DNA from 3 places in the Streptomyces sp. NPDC104367 genome. Region 2 is predicted to be linked to each of the others. Evidence: predicted binding sites of a transcription regulator. Region 2 holds the regulator's gene; each other region holds the start of a gene.
What was found. Region 2 encodes HspR, which represses chaperone genes until heat shock. Its sites were predicted from a motif close to TTGAGNNNNNNNNNCTCAA; they were not measured.
Positions count from the first base shown of each region.

Region 1: a site for HspR is predicted at 2,244-2,262, ahead of dnaK (molecular chaperone DnaK). Genes of this name have one in related genera too.
Region 3: a site for HspR is predicted at 2,669-2,687, ahead of lon (endopeptidase La). Genes of this name have one in related genera too.

Region 1 is NZ_JBVJND010000027.1:11,696-17,062, forward strand. Features, by position in the region: gene narI (respiratory nitrate reductase subunit gamma) at 1-330, shown strand, start outside; gene dnaK (molecular chaperone DnaK) at 352-2,199, opposite strand; gene ACZ619_RS32835 (OsmC family peroxiredoxin) at 2,336-2,761, opposite strand; gene ACZ619_RS32840 (hypothetical protein) at 2,912-3,688, shown strand; gene ACZ619_RS32845 (VWA domain-containing protein) at 3,678-5,367, shown strand, end outside.
Region 2 is NZ_JBVJND010000005.1:45,188-50,554, forward strand. Features, by position in the region: gene grpE (nucleotide exchange factor GrpE) at 1-370, shown strand, start outside; gene dnaJ (molecular chaperone DnaJ) at 416-1,594, shown strand; gene ACZ619_RS09205 (heat shock protein transcriptional repressor HspR) at 1,600-2,046, shown strand; gene ACZ619_RS09210 (sugar ABC transporter substrate-binding protein) at 2,407-3,510, shown strand; gene ACZ619_RS09215 (transglutaminase family protein) at 3,595-4,437, opposite strand; gene ACZ619_RS09220 (alpha-E domain-containing protein) at 4,439-5,367, opposite strand, start outside.
Region 3 is NZ_JBVJND010000010.1:172,114-177,480, reverse strand. Features, by position in the region: gene ACZ619_RS17515 (lysozyme) at 1-158, shown strand, start outside; gene lon (endopeptidase La) at 229-2,646, opposite strand; gene ACZ619_RS17505 (sulfatase family protein) at 3,172-4,656, shown strand; gene ACZ619_RS17500 (rhomboid-like protein) at 4,661-5,367, opposite strand, start outside.

The DNA of each region.
Region 1 (5,367 bases), on a different contig from region 2:
GTGGCCGCGATCGTGCTGGGCATGACGGCCAAGCTGAGCCATACCTCGGGCGACGGCTACGACTACCGCCGGACGATCGCCCCCTGGGCCCGAAGCCTGTTCACCCTGCGGCCGCGGACGGAGCTGATGGCGGACGTCCCGGTGCTCTACCAGGTCCACGCGGTCGTCGGCATGGTCCTCATCGCCCTGGTCCCCTACACCCGCCTGGTCCACATGTTCAGCGCCCCGCTCCAGTACCTCTTCCGCCCGTACGTGGTGTACCGCAGCAGGGACCCGAGGCAGCTGGGTCCCCGCCCGGACCGCCGGGGCTGGGAAACGACCCGCCGCTGACCCGTCCCGTTCCGGCGGCGCCTACCCGGCCGTGCCCTTCTCGTCGTCCACGATCTCGGCGTCCACCACGCCCTCCTCGTCGGCTTCCGGCGCCCGCTGCCGCTCGGCCGAACCGCCGGAGGCACTCGCGTACATGGCCTGCCCGACCCGCTGGCTGACCGTCGCCAGCCGCTCCACGCCCTGCCTCAGCTCCGCGGTGTCGGCGTCGCGCTCCAGCAGTGCCCTGAGCTCGGTGATCGCCGTCTCCACGTCGGCCCTGGTGTCGGCCGGCACCCGCTCCGCGTTCTCCCGCAGGAAGTTCTCGGTCTGGTAGACGAGTTGCTCCGCCTGGTTCCGGGTCTCCGCCGCCTCCCGGCGCCTGCGGTCCTCGTCGGCGTACTGCTCGGCCTCGCGCATCATGCGGTCGATGTCGTCCTTGGGCAGGGCGGAGCCGCCGGTCACCGTCATCTTCTGCTCGCGGCCGGTGGCGAGGTCCTTCGCCGAGACGTGCATGATCCCGTTCGCGTCGATGTCGAAGGCCACCTCGATCTGCGGCACACCGCGCGGTGCCGGCGGCAGACCGGTCAGGTCGAAGACGCCGAGCTTCTTGTTGTAGGCGGCGATCTCCCGCTCGCCCTGGTAGACCTGGATGCCGACCGAGGGCTGGTTGTCGGTGGCGGTGGTGAAGATCTCCGAACGGCGGGTCGGGATCGTGGTGTTGCGCTCGATCAGCCTGGTCATGATGCCGCCCTTGGTCTCGATCCCCAGGGACAGCGGGGTGACGTCGAGCAGCAGTACGTCCTTCACGTCCCCGCGGATGACGCCCGCCTGGAGGGCCGCCCCGACCGCGACCACCTCGTCGGGGTTGACCCCCTTGTGCGGGTCCTTGCCGGTGAGTTCCCTGACCAGGTCGCTGACCGCGGGCATCCGGGTCGAGCCGCCGACCAGGATGACGTGGTCGATCGCGGACAGCGGTACGCCGGCGTCCTTGACGGCCTGGTGGAACGGCTTCTTGCAGCGGTCCAGCAGGTCCGCCGTCAGCTCCTGGAACTGGGCCCGCGTCAGCTTCTCGTCCAGGTGCAGCGGGCCCTCGGCGGAGGCGGTGACGTACGGCAGGTTGACCGAGGTCTCCGTGGACGACGACAGCTCGATCTTCGCCTTCTCCGCGGCCTCGCGCAGCCGCTGCACCGCCATCCTGTCGTTGCCGAGGTCGACGCCGTGCTGCCCCTTGAACCGCTTCACGAGGTGCTCGACGATCCGCTGGTCCCAGTCGTCGCCGCCGAGCAGGGTGTCCCCGTTGGTGGCCTTGACCTCGATCACGCCGTCGCCGATCTCCAGCAGGGAGACGTCGAAGGTGCCGCCGCCGAGGTCGAAGACGAGGACGGTCTGCTCCTCGCCCCGGTCGAGGCCGTAGGCGAGCGCGGCGGCCGTCGGCTCGTTGATGATCCGCAGCACCTTCAGGCCGGCGATCTCCCCGGCCTCCTTGGTGGCCTGCCGCTGGGCGTCGTCGAAGTACGCCGGCACGGTGATCACCGCGTCGGTGACGTCCTCGCCGAGGTAGGCCTCGGCGTCCCGCTTCAGCTTCTGCAGCACCCGCGCCGACAGCTCCTGGGCCCGGAACCGGGTGCCGTCCACGGAGCCGCCGTCCGGGAACCGCCAGGCCGCGTCGCCCATGTGCCGCTTCACCGAGCGCGCGGTGCGGTCCACGTTGGTCACCGCCTGCCGCTTGGCGACCTCGCCGACCAGCACCTCGCCGTTCTTCGCGAAGGCCACCACCGACGGGGTGGTGCGCGCCCCCTCGGCGTTCGCGACGACGGCGGGCTCACCGCCCTCCAGGACCGCCACCACCGAGTTCGTCGTACCGAGGTCGATACCGACCGCGCGTGCCATGTCCGTCCCCTTCCGCCCGGGCGTCCCCGACTCCAGCACAAAACTTGAGCGGGCCGTTGTCAATGCCGGGTACCCCGGGGAACGACGATGCCGCGTCCCGCCGGGCGGGACGCGGCATCGCGAGGGGAGGCGAAGGTCAGGCGAGCTTCGCGTCGAGGGTGATCGTGGTGCCGGCCAGGGCCTGGCTGACCGGGCAGTTCTTCTTGGCGTCCTCGGCGGCCGCGGCGAAGCCGGCCTCGTCCAGGCCGGGGACCGCGCCCTCGACGGTCAGGTGGATCCCGGTGATGCCCTCACCCGGCTGGAAGGTGACGTCGGCGTTGGTGACCAGCTTGGTGGGCGGGGTGCCGGCGCCGGCCAGGGCGTGCGACAGGGCCATGGAGAAGCAGCTGGAGTGGGCGGCCGCGATCAGCTCCTCGGGGCTGGTCTTGCCGTTCGCCTCCTGCGAGCGCGAGGCCCACGTCACCGGCTGCTGGCCGATGCCGGAGGAGTCGAAGGTGATGACACCGTTGCCCTCCAGAAGACTGCCTTCCCAGACGGTGTGTGCGGTGCGCGTGGTTGCCACGGTGAATCCTTCCGAATTCAGGCTGTTCCTTGGGACCCCCCATCCGATCACATCCACCCGTCCTCCACCCGTCGATCGAGGCGTCGACCTGCCGGGAAAGGTCTGTGAATCCGGTGCCGGACGACAATCGGAAGCCCTACAGTCCCTCCCATGGTGGAACTCTTCCAAGTCCTCGGGGGAATAGCCGGATTTGGTGGGATCGCCCTCGGCGTTCTGTACCTGCTGTACCGGGATCTCGTACGCGACATCATCCGCAACCGGATGTTCCGGACCCTGAGCTCCGCGCAGGCCACCGCGCTGTTCGGCGCGGTCGTCGTGCTGGCGTTCGTCATCGCAATCCTCGGCGTCTTCGCGACGCTCGCCGAGAGCAGGGGCGTACTGCAGTTCCTGGTGCTGGTGGGCATGCTGCTGCTGTTCCTGCTGGCGGCTCTGCTCATCGTGGTCAGGGTGGCCACCGCCGCCTCGCGCGCGCCTGCCGGGACAGACCGGGCCGAACGCTCTCTGACGACGGTGCGCCGTCATGTGGAGGCCGACGAGCCCGACGCGGCGGAACGCGCCCTGGAGGCCTCGCGGCTGGACCGGGAGTCGGAGGAGTTCTGGTACTGGAAGGCACGGATCGCCCTGGCCCGGGGCAATCTCGTGGTCGCATCGGGATACGTCGAGGAGGCGTTGCAGCTCGACCGGACGAGCCCGCACAGCCTCGCCCTGAAGATCGCACTCCTGCTGCTCGGCAACGACACGGCGGGACGGGACCGGGCCGCGCGCCTGGCGGACGACAGCACAGGGCTCAGCGCCGACCTCGACGCCTGGCTGAGGCGGCTCCGGGCGGAAAACATGTTCGATGACAGCGGGATGCGCACACGCACGCAGCTGGAGACGCGGTGTCCGCTCCCCACGCGCACGACGGAGAGATCTCATGCCGAGTGAAGACAGCACGGGGGCCGCGGCACGAACGGCGATCCTGTACGCAGGCCCGGAGCCGGGTGCCACGGCCGAGGAGGAACGGAAGGTACGCGCCTGGGCCGCCGAGCTGACGCTGGCCCCGCTGGAGACGGCGGCCCGGACACCGGAGGAGGTCGACGCGCTGCTCGCGGAACATCCCGAGGCCGTGCTCCTGGTCCGCCCAGGGCCGTACCGCACGGCGACGGGCCCGGGGAGCGGGGGCGCGGTGTGGAACTTACTCCGTGCCGGGGCGGGCCTGTGGATGTGCACCCCGGCGCGGGCCACGGCGGAGGACGGGCTCGTAGGGCTGCTCGGCCATCAGGCGATCGTATGGGCCGCCCCCGGGGTGCCGCCGGCCGCCCGCCGGGAGGTCGCGGACCGGCTCGGCCTCAGCATCGAACACACGCTCACCGGCACCGAGGGTCTGCCGGACTCGATCCGGCTGGTCCGCAGGCTCACCGGTTACGGCCGACGGACGGCGACCGTGCTCATCCACCCGGACGTGCCCGCCCCGGACCCGTCGGATCCCGATTCGATGCTGTGGTCGTGGCTGGAGCGAGGTGTGCCGGTCGTCTCCTGGGAGCCGCGACGCGTCACCCGTGGAGCGGCGGCGCCGGGCCGGTTCGATCGCCCGGAGCCCCTGGGCGCGCCCGGTCCGACGACGCCCGCCGACATCACCGGACCGCACCTCAGGGACCTGGAGAGCATGCGGGGCAGGCCGGAGTCGCTCGTGGTGGGGAGCATGCGCGAGCCCGACACCTCCGCGCCGCCCGGCCGCGACGAACACGCGACGGCGGCCCCCATGAGCGCGATGCCGAGGTCGTACAGCTACGACTCGCACCGCCTCTCCGCGCCCGCCGCACCCACGTCCGCCGCGTACCCGCCGCCGCGCGGCCCCGGTCACACCCCCCGCGACACCAGCCGCCCCCTCCCCCGCGACGGCCTCTACGTCCGGCGGAACAACGCCTTCGGGACGCGCTCCGTGCTCGGGGCGAAGGAGCTGATCGAGCAAGGCGTGATCATCGGCCAGGAGCACATCCGGTTCGACGACTTCTTGGTGTCCCGTGACGGGCAGGTGCCCGGCCCCGAGACCGGGGAGGCGGTCTCGGTGAGTCACGGGCTCGCCGCCGTCTCCGGGGAGTTCAAGGCCAACGAGGCGACGACCCACTTCGTGGAGATCGCGGTGAAGGCCGCCCGGACTCCGGCCGCCCCAGGCCCCGCCGCCCAGCCGCTGCCGGTCAACTTCGTGTTCGTCGTGGACACCAGCGGTTCGATGTCCGGCGCCAAGCTCGACACCGTCAAGTCCGCCCTGCACACCATCTACGGCCGACTCAGCCCCACGGACTGCCTGGGCATCATCACCTTCGACCACACGGTGCGCACCGTGCTGCCTTCCGCGACGAAGGAGGCCCTCGACAGGTCCGGTGCGTTCACCGCGGCCCTGTCCGGTCTCAGAGCCGGCGGCGGGACCGACATCAACCTCGGCGTCGGCTACGGCATCGACGAGATCAGCCGCAACGCCGCGGGCGGCCGTACGGTCAACTGCCTCTACCTCTTCTCGGACGGCGACCCGACCTCCGGCGAACGCGACTGGATCAGGATCCGCACCAACATCGCGGCCCGGCTGCGCGGTGATCTCACCCTGTCCTGCTTCGGCTTCGGCT
Region 2 (5,367 bases):
ACTCCTGCCCGTGCTCGACGACATCGGCCGCGCCCGGGAACACGGCGAGCTGGTCGGCGGTTTCAAGTCGGTGGCCGAGTCGCTGGAGACGGTCGCGGCGAAGATGGGCCTGCAGCAGTTCGGCAAGGAGGGCGAGCCCTTCGACCCGACGATCCACGAGGCGCTGATGCACAGCTACGCGCCGGACGTCACCGAGACGACGTGCGTGGCGATTCTGCAGCCCGGGTATCGCTTCGGCGAGCGCACCATCCGCCCCGCGCGGGTGGCGGTCGCGGAACCGCAGCCGGGGGCGACCCCGGTGAAGGCCGAGGGGACCGAGGAGGCCCCCGCGGCGGCGGACGAGAAGGACAACGGCCCTGAGGAGGGCTGACGTCGTAGACAACAGGCGGATCACCGGGAAGGGGGCGCGTCGGGGATGAGCACCAAGGACTTCATCGAGAAGGACTACTACAAGGTCCTCGGCGTCCCCAAGGACGCCACCGAGGCCGAGATCAAGAAGGCGTACCGGAAGCTCGCCCGCGAGTTCCACCCGGACGCCAACAAGGGCAACGCCAGGGCCGAGGAGCGCTTCAAGGAGATCTCCGAGGCGAACGACATCCTCGGCGACCCCAAGAAGCGCAAGGAGTACGACGAGGCCCGCGCCCTCTTCGGCAACGGCGGGTTCCGCCCGGGGCCGGGCGCGGGCGGCGGCAACTTCAACTTCGACCTGGGCGACCTCTTCGGGGGCAACGCCCAGGGCCAGGGCGGCTTCGGCGGAGGCGGCGGCGGCTTCAGCGACGTCCTCGGGGGCCTGTTCAACCGGGGCGGGGGCGCGGGCCAGCGCCCCCAGCCCAGGCGTGGCCAGGACATCGAGTCCGAGGTCACGCTGAGCTTCACGGAGGCCATCGAGGGCGCCACGGTCCCGCTGCGGATGTCCTCGCAGGCCCCCTGCAAGGCCTGTTCGGGCACCGGCGACGCGAACGGCACGCCCCGGGTGTGCCCGACCTGCGTCGGCACCGGCCAGGTGGCGCGGGGATCGGGCGGCGGCTTCTCGCTCACCGACCCCTGCCCGGACTGCAAGGGCCGCGGTCTGATCGCGGAGAACCCCTGCGTGGACTGCAAGGGCAGCGGGCGTGCCAAGTCGTCCCGGACCATGCAGGTCCGCATCCCCGCCGGGGTGACGGACGGGCAGCGCATCCGGCTGCGCGGCAAGGGCGCGCCGGGCGAGCGCGGCGGCCCGGCCGGCGACCTGTACGTGATGGTCCACGTGGACGGCCACCCGGTGTTCGGCCGCAAGGAGGACAACCTCACGGTGACCGTCCCGGTGACCTTCACCGAGGCCGCGCTCGGCGGCGAGGTCAGGGTCCCGACCCTGGGCGGACCGCCGGTCACCCTCAAGCTGCCGCCGGGCACACCCAACGGGCGGACCATGCGCGCCCGGGGCAAGGGCGCGGTCCGCAAGGACGGCACCCGCGGAGACCTGTTGGTCACCGTCGAGGTGAGTGTTCCGAAGGACCTGTCGGGGAAGGCTCGTGACGCGCTGGAGGCGTATCGCGAGGCGACCGCGGGTGAGGACCCGCGGGCCGAGCTGTTCGAGGCCGCGAAGGGAGCATGACAGAGATGGACGGCCGTCGACGTAATCCGTATGAACTGACCGAGGAGACCCCGGTCTACGTCATCTCGGTGGCGGCCCAGCTCTCCGGACTGCACCCGCAGACGCTGCGCCAGTACGACCGTCTCGGCCTGGTCTCCCCGGACCGCACGGCCGGGCGGGGCCGTCGCTACTCGGCCCGTGACATCGAACTGCTCCGTCAGGTGCAGGCGCTGTCGCAGGACGAGGGCATCAACCTGGCCGGCATCAAGCGCATCATCGAACTGGAGAACCAGGTCGTCGCGCTCCAGCAGCGTGTCGCCGAACTCCAGGCGGCGGTCGACGGCGCGGCGGCCGCGATGCAGCAGCGTGAGGCCGCCGTGCACGCCTCCTACCGCCGCGACCTGGTCCCGTACCAGGAGGTCCAGCAGACCAGCGCGCTGGTGGTGTGGCGGCCGAAGAAGGCCAAGGACTAGGCGCACCCGTACGCGAGGGAAGGGCCCGGAGGACTCTCCGGGCCCTTCCCGTCGTTCCGGCCGTCCCGCCGGTCGTCCTGGCCGTCCCGCCGGTCGTCCTGGCCGTCGCCGATGTCGGCCCGTGAGGAACCGCGTTGGCCGTGACGATCTTCGTCTGCGCGTGAACTCCCTTTGGTGCAGGCCCCGTAAAGGGTGTTTGGAGGCGGTTCCGCTCAATCTTCACAGGTGCTGCGGAGAGTGGTGTTGCGCACTCGTTAAGTGATTCCGCTTGACGCCGGGTGCGGCTGACGCGTTGGCTTTTCAGACCCCTGGGTCGCAGAGCAGCCCCACGTCCGGAACGCACCTGAAGTGAGCCCCCGAATGCGTCGAATAGCCATGTTTGTGGCCGCGTCCACGATGACCCTCTCGCTCGCCGGGTGCGGGCTCAACGCGACGGGGTCCTCGACGTCCGCGAGCCCGACCAAGGGCAATGACGTGAAGGTCGGCATCCTGATGCCGGACATCATCAACACCCGGTACACGAACTTCGACTACCCGATCATGAAGGCGAAGATCGCGGAGCTCACCGACAACGAGGGCCAGGTCGAGTACGCCAACGCCGGGTCGTCCGCCGCCAAGCAGGCGACGCAGATGCAGAAGATGATCGACGACAAGGTCGACGTGATCATCCTCGACTCGGTCGACGCGCACGGCATCGCGAAGTCGGTGAAGAAGGCCAAGGAGGCGGGCGTCCCGGTCATCGCCTACGACCGCCTCGCCGAGGGCCCGATCGACTCCTACGTCTCCTTCGACAACGAGCTCGTGGGCGAGGTGCAGGCCCGCACCCTGCTGGAGGCGCTCGGCTCCGAGGTCGACACCTCCGACAAGGTCGTCATGGTCAACGGCTCGCCGACCGACCCGAACGCCAAGCAGTTCAAGACGGGCGCCGTGTCCGAGCTGAACGGCAAGGTGACCATCGCGGCCAGCTACGACACCAAGGACTGGGACCCGGTGATCGCCCAGAAGGAGGTCACCAAGGCGGTCGAGACGATCGGCAAGGACAACATCGCCGCGGTCTACTCCGCCAACGACGCCATGGCGGGCGGCATCGTCAAGGCCCTCAAGAACGCCGGCGTCACCACCATGCCGCCCATCACCGGGCAGGACGCCGACCTCGACGCCATCCAGCGGATCCTCATCGGCGAGCAGTACATGACCGTCTACAAGCCCTACCCGGACGAGGCCGAGGCCGCCGCCGAGATGGCCGTCTACAAGGTGCAGGGCAAGGACATCCAGTTCGACGCCCTCACCCAGGACCAGGTGGACAGCCCCACCAACAAGGACATCCCGTCCCAGCTGGTGCAGGTCAGCGCCGTGACGAAGAGCAAGATCAAGGACACCGTCGTCGCCGACGGCATCTTCAAGGTCTCGCAGATCTGCACCGCCGCCTACAAGACCGCGTGCGCGGCGGTGGGCCTCAAGTAGCCGGGGCGGGCCCGCGGACAGCGGGCGCCGCCGGCAACGTCGTCCCGCGCCCCGGACCAGCCCCGGGGCGCGGGACGACGCCGTTCAGGCGACCCTGGTGAACTCCACGCTCACCTCCGGGGCGCCGCCGGGGACCCCGCGGTAGACGCCCTTGTGCGGGGTCACGTCGTCGTAGTCCCGGCCCCGGCCCACGACCACGTGGTCCTCCCCGGCCCGCGCCCGGTTCGTCGGGTCGTACCCGCACCACTCGCCCGCCCAGTACTCGACCCAGGCGTGGCTCTGCCCGGCGACGGGCCGGTGCAGCTCCGCCTCCCGCTCCGGGTGCAGGTATCCCGAGACGTACCGGGTCGGCAGGCCGAGGCCGCGCAGCAGGGCGACCGTCAGATGCGTGATGTCCTGGCAGACGCCCGCCCGCTGGGCCCACGCCTGAGCGGGCGAGGTGTTCACCCCGGTCACCCCGGGCAGGTACGCCACCCGGTCGGCGACCATCCCGGAGACGGCCACCGCGGCCTCGTGCGGCCCCAGCCCGGCGGCGGCGCCCAGCGCCTTGCGCACCAGCTTCCCCGGCACCGACGTACGGGCCGTGCCGGCCGTGAACTCCAGCAGCCGTGACCCGCCCGCCCGTTCGGCCAGCTCGTCCCAGTCCGGCGGCTCGGGCAGCGGCCCCGGCGCCGACGTCTCCACCAGGCTCGACGCGGTGATCGTCAGGTCCCCGTGCGGCTCCAGCAGGTCGAAGCCGGTGACTTGGGTGCCCCAGTAGTCCCAGTACGACCAGACGGACGTCGCCGGACTGACGGTGACCCGCGCGTCCAGCGTCGTCTGCCCCGGCAGGGTCAGCGGGGTCATCCGGACCTCGTTGTGCGAGGAGGCCGCGGGCTGCGCGTACGCGACGCGGGTGGTGTGCTCGATGCGGAGGCGACGGGCCATGTCACGCTCCTTCCTGGGCCCACTCGACGGGCCCCTGGTACGGGAAGAACCGCTCCGCGACCGCGTCGGCGGACGCCATGCAGGCCTGCTGCAGATCGCGCAGCAGCACCGGCAGCTGGCCCTCCAGGGCGTGCGTGTCCAGGTACTCGAGACGGGTGCGCACCCGCCCGACCGGCGAGCGCGCCGGGTCCTGGCGGGGCCGGCCGAGCGCGGCCAGGCACTCCTCGGCCGTGGTCAGCGCGTGCAGCGCCGAGCGCGGGAAGTCCCGGTCCAGGAGCAGGAACTCGGCGACGCGCGGGGTGTCCCCGAACCCGTTGTGGATCCGCGCGAACGCCTCGTCGGCCCCGCTGGCGCTGAGCAGCGTCGGCCAGTCCGGGGCGTGCGGCGCGTCCAGCACCCGGACCGCCAGCAGCCGTACGGTCATGTCCACCCGTTCCAGGCTCCGGCCGAGGACCACGAACCGCCAGCTGTCGTCGCGGCTCATGGTGGAGTCGGCGAGGCCGAAGAAGAGGGCGGCCCGGCGCCGTACCAGCTCCAGGTAGGCGTACGGGCCCGTACGGCGGGCCGCCAGGCGCTGGTCGGCCAGGGCGTGCCAGGTGGAGTTGAGGCACTCCCACATCTCCGAGGAGACGGCCTCACGGGCGCTGCGGGCGTTCAGCCGGGCCGCGCCCAGGGCGCCCTCGATCGCCCCGGTCGAGCGGGCGTCGAAGGCCAGCTGGTCCAGCACCTGCTGCATGTCGACGCGCTCGGGGCCCGCGTCGACGCCGAGGATCGCGTACAGCGACCGGCAGGCGGCGTCCTCGTCGCGCCAGGGGTCCTCCAGCATGCGGTGCAGGTAGGCGTCGAGGATGCGGCCGGTGGCGTCGGCGCGCTCGACGTACCGGCCGGTCCAGGTCAGTGCCTCGGCGATACGGGAGAGGATCACGTCGT
Region 3 (5,367 bases), on a different contig from region 2:
CGCTGTGGATCGCCCGGTACGCCTCCGAGGCGGGGACGCTGCCGGCCGGGTGGAAGGCGTACACCATGTGGCAGTACACGTCGTCGGGCCCGACGGTCGGCGACCACGACCGGTTCGACGGGACCCTGGACAAGGTCGTCGCACTCGCCAACGGCTGACGGACGGCCCGCGCGGGTCGAGGGCCCGGCCCCTCGCGGGACCGGGCCCTGTGTCCTCCGGCAGCTTCCGTCACGCCGCTGCCGGAACCTCCGGCGCCGCCCCGCTGACGGCGGGCGCGAGCGCCAGCTCCAGGACCTGGCGGACGTCGGTCACGGCGTGGACGTCGAGCTTGTCCAGCACCTCGGCCGGGACGTCGTCCAGGTCGGGTTCGTTGCGCTTGGGGATGACCACGGTGGTCACCCCGGCGCGGTGGGCGGCGAGCAGCTTCTGCTTCACGCCGCCGATCGGCAGCACCCGGCCGGTCAGCGAGACCTCGCCGGTCATCGCCACGTCCGTGCGGACCAGCCGCCCGGAGAGCAGCGACGCGAGGGCCGTGGTCATCGTGACACCGGCGCTCGGGCCGTCCTTGGGGACCGCGCCCGCCGGGAAGTGGATGTGCACGCCCCGGTCCTTCAGGTCGCCGACCGGGAGTTCCAGTTCGGCACCGTGCGAGCGCAGGAAGGACAGCGCGATCTGCGCGCTCTCCTTCATCACGTCGCCCAGCTGGCCGGTCAGGGTCAGTCCCGCCGCGCCCGTCTCCGGATCGGCCAGCGACGCCTCCACGAAGAGGACGTCACCGCCCGCTCCGGTGACCGCGAGGCCGGTGGCCACGCCCGGCACCGCCGTACGCCGCTCGGCCGGGTCCTGGGCGGACTCGGGCACGTGGTGCGGCCGGCCGATCAGGGCGCGCAGGTCCTCGTCCCTGACGGTGAACGGCAGCTCCCGGTCGCCGAGTTCGTGCTGGGCCGCGATCTTGCGCAGCAGCCGGGCGATCGACCGCTCCAGGGTGCGCACGCCCGCCTCGCGGGTGTACTCGCCGGCGAGCCTGCGCAGCGCGCTCTCGTCGAGCGTCACCTCGTCCCCGGCGAGGCCCGCCCGCTCCAGCTGGCGCGGGAGCAGGTGGTCACGGGCGATGACGACCTTCTCGTCCTCGGTGTAGCCGTCGAGGCGGACCAGCTCCATACGGTCGAGCAGGGCCTCCGGAATGGCTTCCAGCACGTTCGCCGTGGCGAGGAACACCACGTCGCTCAGGTCGAGCTCGACCTCCAGGTAGTGGTCGCGGAAGGTGTGGTTCTGCGCCGGGTCGAGGACTTCGAGCAGGGCGGCCGCCGGGTCGCCCCGGAAGTCGGACCCCACCTTGTCGATCTCGTCCAGCAGGACGACCGGGTTCATCGAGCCGGCCTCCTTGACCGCCCGCACGATCCGGCCGGGCAGCGCGCCGACGTACGTACGGCGGTGGCCGCGGATCTCCGCCTCGTCCCGCACCCCGCCGAGGGCGACGCGGACGAACCTGCGCCCCATCGCGTGCGCGACGGACTCGCCGAGCGAGGTCTTGCCGACGCCGGGCGGGCCGACCAGGGCCAGCACGGCACCGCCGCGGCGCCCGCCGATGACCCCGAGGCCCCGGTCGCTGCGGCGCTTGCGCACCGCCAGGTACTCGGTGATCCGCTCCTTCACGTCCTCCAGGCCGGCGTGCTCGGCGTCCAGGACCGCCTTGGCGCCCTGGATGTCGTACGCGTCCTCGGTGCGCTCGTTCCACGGCAGTTCCAGCACCGTGTCCAGCCAGGTGCGGATCCACGAGCCCTCGGGCGACTGGTCGCTGGACCGCTCCAGCTTGTCGACCTCCTTGAGGGCGGCCTCGCGGACCTTCTCGGGCAGGTCGGCGGCCTCCACGCGGGCGCGGTAGTCGTCGGACTCCTCGCCGTCGCTCTTCTCGCCGTTCAGCTCGCGCAGTTCCTTGCGGACGGCTTCCAGCTGGCGGCGGAGCAGGAACTCGCGCTGCTGCTTGTCGACGCCCTCCTGGACGTCCTTGGCGATGGTCTCGGCCACGTCCTGCTCGGCGAGGTGGTCGCGGAGCTGCTGGGTGGCGAGCCCGAGGCGGGCGACCGCGTCGACGGTCTCCAGGAGCTCGACCTTCTGGTCGGTGGTCAGGAAGGGTGAGTAGCCGGAGTTGTCGGCGAGCTGGGACACGTCGTCGATGGCCTGGACGCGGTCCACGACCTGCCAGGCGCCGCGCTTGCGCAGCCAGGCGGTGGCCAGGGCCTTGTACTCCTTGACCAGTTCGGTGACATGGCCGGGCAGCGGCTCCGGGACGTTCTCGTCGATGCGGGTTCCCTCGACCCACAGGGCGGCGCCGGGGCCGGTCGTGCCGGCGCCGATGCGGACGCGGTAGCGGCCGCGGATCAGCGCGCCGGGGTCGCCGTCGGCGAGGCGGCCGACCTGCTCCACGGTGCCGAGCACGCCGGTGCCCGGGTAGGCCCCGTCGACCCTTGGCACCAGCAGCACCCTGGGCTTGCCGGGCTCGTTGCGGGCGGCGGCCTGCGCGGCCTCCACGGCGGCGCGCACATCGGGATCCTTCAGGTCCAGCGGGACCACCATCCCGGGCAGCACGACCTCGTCGTCGAGCGGCAGCACAGGCAGGGTGAGTGATGCGGACGTCGAAGCCATGATCTCCCCTTCGGCAGTCAACTTGAGCTATGCCGACTCAATGTCGAAGCCCCCCGGAATGTTCCCACCCCCGTGTTCGCTGTCAGCGATCCCCACCTGACCTGGCCAAACAGGGGCGTGCAGGCGAGAACAGCGGGGGGTGAGGGCACATTCCCTTCGACCCCGGGGGCGTCCTCACGGGGGGTGGGCATCTCCGCCGCCACGGCGCCCAGCCCCCAACGGCGCAGCCCGGCGGCGCCGAGCCCGCGGGGCGGGCCGCCGTTGCGTGGTGCGGGTGCGTCGCGGCTGGGCGCGTGGGCCCTCGCGCCCCTTCCGCGGCCGATCCGGGCGTGGGGCGCGGGCGGTGGGGTGGGAAAAGGTGTGGGGCGGTGACCGTATGGTGGGGTGCCGGGATTCCCCGAAGGCATTGCCATGACTCCGCAAGGCCACCGCTACATCACTGCAACGCAACTCACAGGAAAGCAACCGAAACTGCCAGCTGGTTCACAGTGAACGGGGTGCGCAAACGGGGACTTGGGGGGATTCATGGGTGAGAAACCGATGCGTGGGCCGGGACGGCGGGCGGTACTCACCGGCGCGGCCGTGGTCGCGGCAGGCGCGGCCGTCCCACTGGCCGTACGCGCCGCGGACGACACCGACCACGGCACCCCCACCCCCGGCCGCACCGCCTCCGCCGCCCCCGTCGCGAGCCGCCCGCCCGCCTCCCCCCTCCCCCGCACCGACCCGCGCCCGAACATCCTCTTCGTCCTCACCGACGACCAGCCCAAGGAGACGGACTGGGCGGTCCGCCGCACCGCCGACTGGCTGGGCGGACAGGGCGTGACCTTCGCCCGCGCGCACGCCAACACCCCGCTCTGCGCGCCCTCCAGGTCCACGATCATGTCGGGGCGCTACGCCCACAACCACGGCGTCCTCGACACCCGCCACCCCTACCACCTGGACCAGCACACCACCGTCCAGCGCCAGTTGCACGAGGCCGGCTACCGCACCGGCCTGTTCGGCAAGTACCTCAACTTCTGGCACACCGGCGACAACCCGCCCCACTTCGACGAGTGGCTCCTCCAGGAACCCGTGGCGTACTACGACGGCCACTACAACGACAACGGCACGGTCCGGAACATCCCCGGCTACAACACCACCGTCATCCGCGACCGCACCCTCGCCTTCATCGAGCGGTCCCGCACCGACACCCGGCCCTGGTTCGCGTACGTCGCCACCCGCAGCGCGCACGAACTCAACATCCCGGAGCGGAAGTACGCCCGCACGAGCGTCCCGGACTGGCCCGGCCGCCCCTCCGTGTTCGAGAGCGACAAGAGCGACAAGCCGCCGTTCCTCCGGAAGTCCGAGCACACCTACGCCCAGGGCAGGGCGCTGCGCACCCGCCAGTTGCGCACGCTGCTCTCGGTGGACGACGCGATGCAGGACTTCCACGACAAGCTGCGGGAGCTGGGCCAGCTGGAGAACACCCTCGTGGTGTACACCAGCGACCACGGGCTGTGCTGGGCGGACCACGGCTGGCTGCGCAAGTCGGTGCCGTACCGGCCGAGTCTGGAGGTGCCGTTCTGGCTGTCCTGGCCGGCGCACGGCCTCGGCGGGGGCACCGTCGACGACCGTCTCACCGGCCATGTCGACATCGCCCCGACCTTCCTGGACGCGGCCCGCGTCACCCCGGACACCCCGCACGACGGCCACTCGCTGCTCGACGCCCGCAACGACCGCGAACAACTGCTCGCCGAGTGGTGGTGGAACCGGCAGGACCAGGAGCCGATCCACACCTGGGCCACCCACATCGGCAGGACCACGCAGTACACGGAGTACTACCGCACCCGCCTCGACAACCGGGGCCGCCCCACCCAGGGCGACGGCGCCGTCCTCTTCCGCGAGCTGTACGACCTGAGGAACGACCCCTACCAGCTGACCAACCGGCTCCACGGCGCGACCGCCGGGCAGGAACGTGCCCTGGGCGCAGCCGGGTTGGCGAAGGGTCTGGCGGCGGCGCGCGCCGCCTGAGCCGCTACCGCCGCGCGGGCGTCCGGCCGGCGCCGCCGGGGTGACGGTCGGCGCGCCAACGGCGCACCGCCGGCCAGAGCGCCGTGCCGACGGCCAGGGAGATCAGGTGGCCCCAGTCGGTCATCGGGTCCCGGAAGGCGATCAGGTCCGCGAGCAGGCCGGAGCCGACCAGTGCGAGCAGGGGCCAGCGCAGCCAGGGGGCGAGCAGGCCGCAGAGCGCGCCGATGCTGGCGGCGACGCCGAAGCTGATGCCGTAGTCGAGGCGGTGCAGCGAGGTGCCGGGGAGGTGGCCGGCCAGGACCGCGAGGCCGACCGGGACCTCGGTCGCGAGGGTGGCCAGGACGTGGCCCGCCAGGAAGACGCAGATCGCGCGGGCGCCGCCTATCCGCCGTTCCAGCGCGGTCAGCACCAGCACGAAGGCGAGCGCGTACGGGGACAGCAGCCCCCCGGCGATCCACAGCGCGCTGGCCAGCAGGACGAAGACCGGGGTGCGCACGAGGTGGGCGACGTCGGTGCTGGAGTCCTGGTGGACCGCGTCGAGCAGGGCGGGGCTGGCGTAGACGGCGAAGAGCGAGGTGAGGGCGAGGAGCGCCGTGTAGGCGAAGGTGACGGGGGTGCCGGCGGGGCTGGGGAGCAACCGCCAGGGGCGCAGCCGGCGGACCGGGGCGGCGCGCCGTACGGCGGACGCGGCGGCGGGGACCCGCTGGCGGG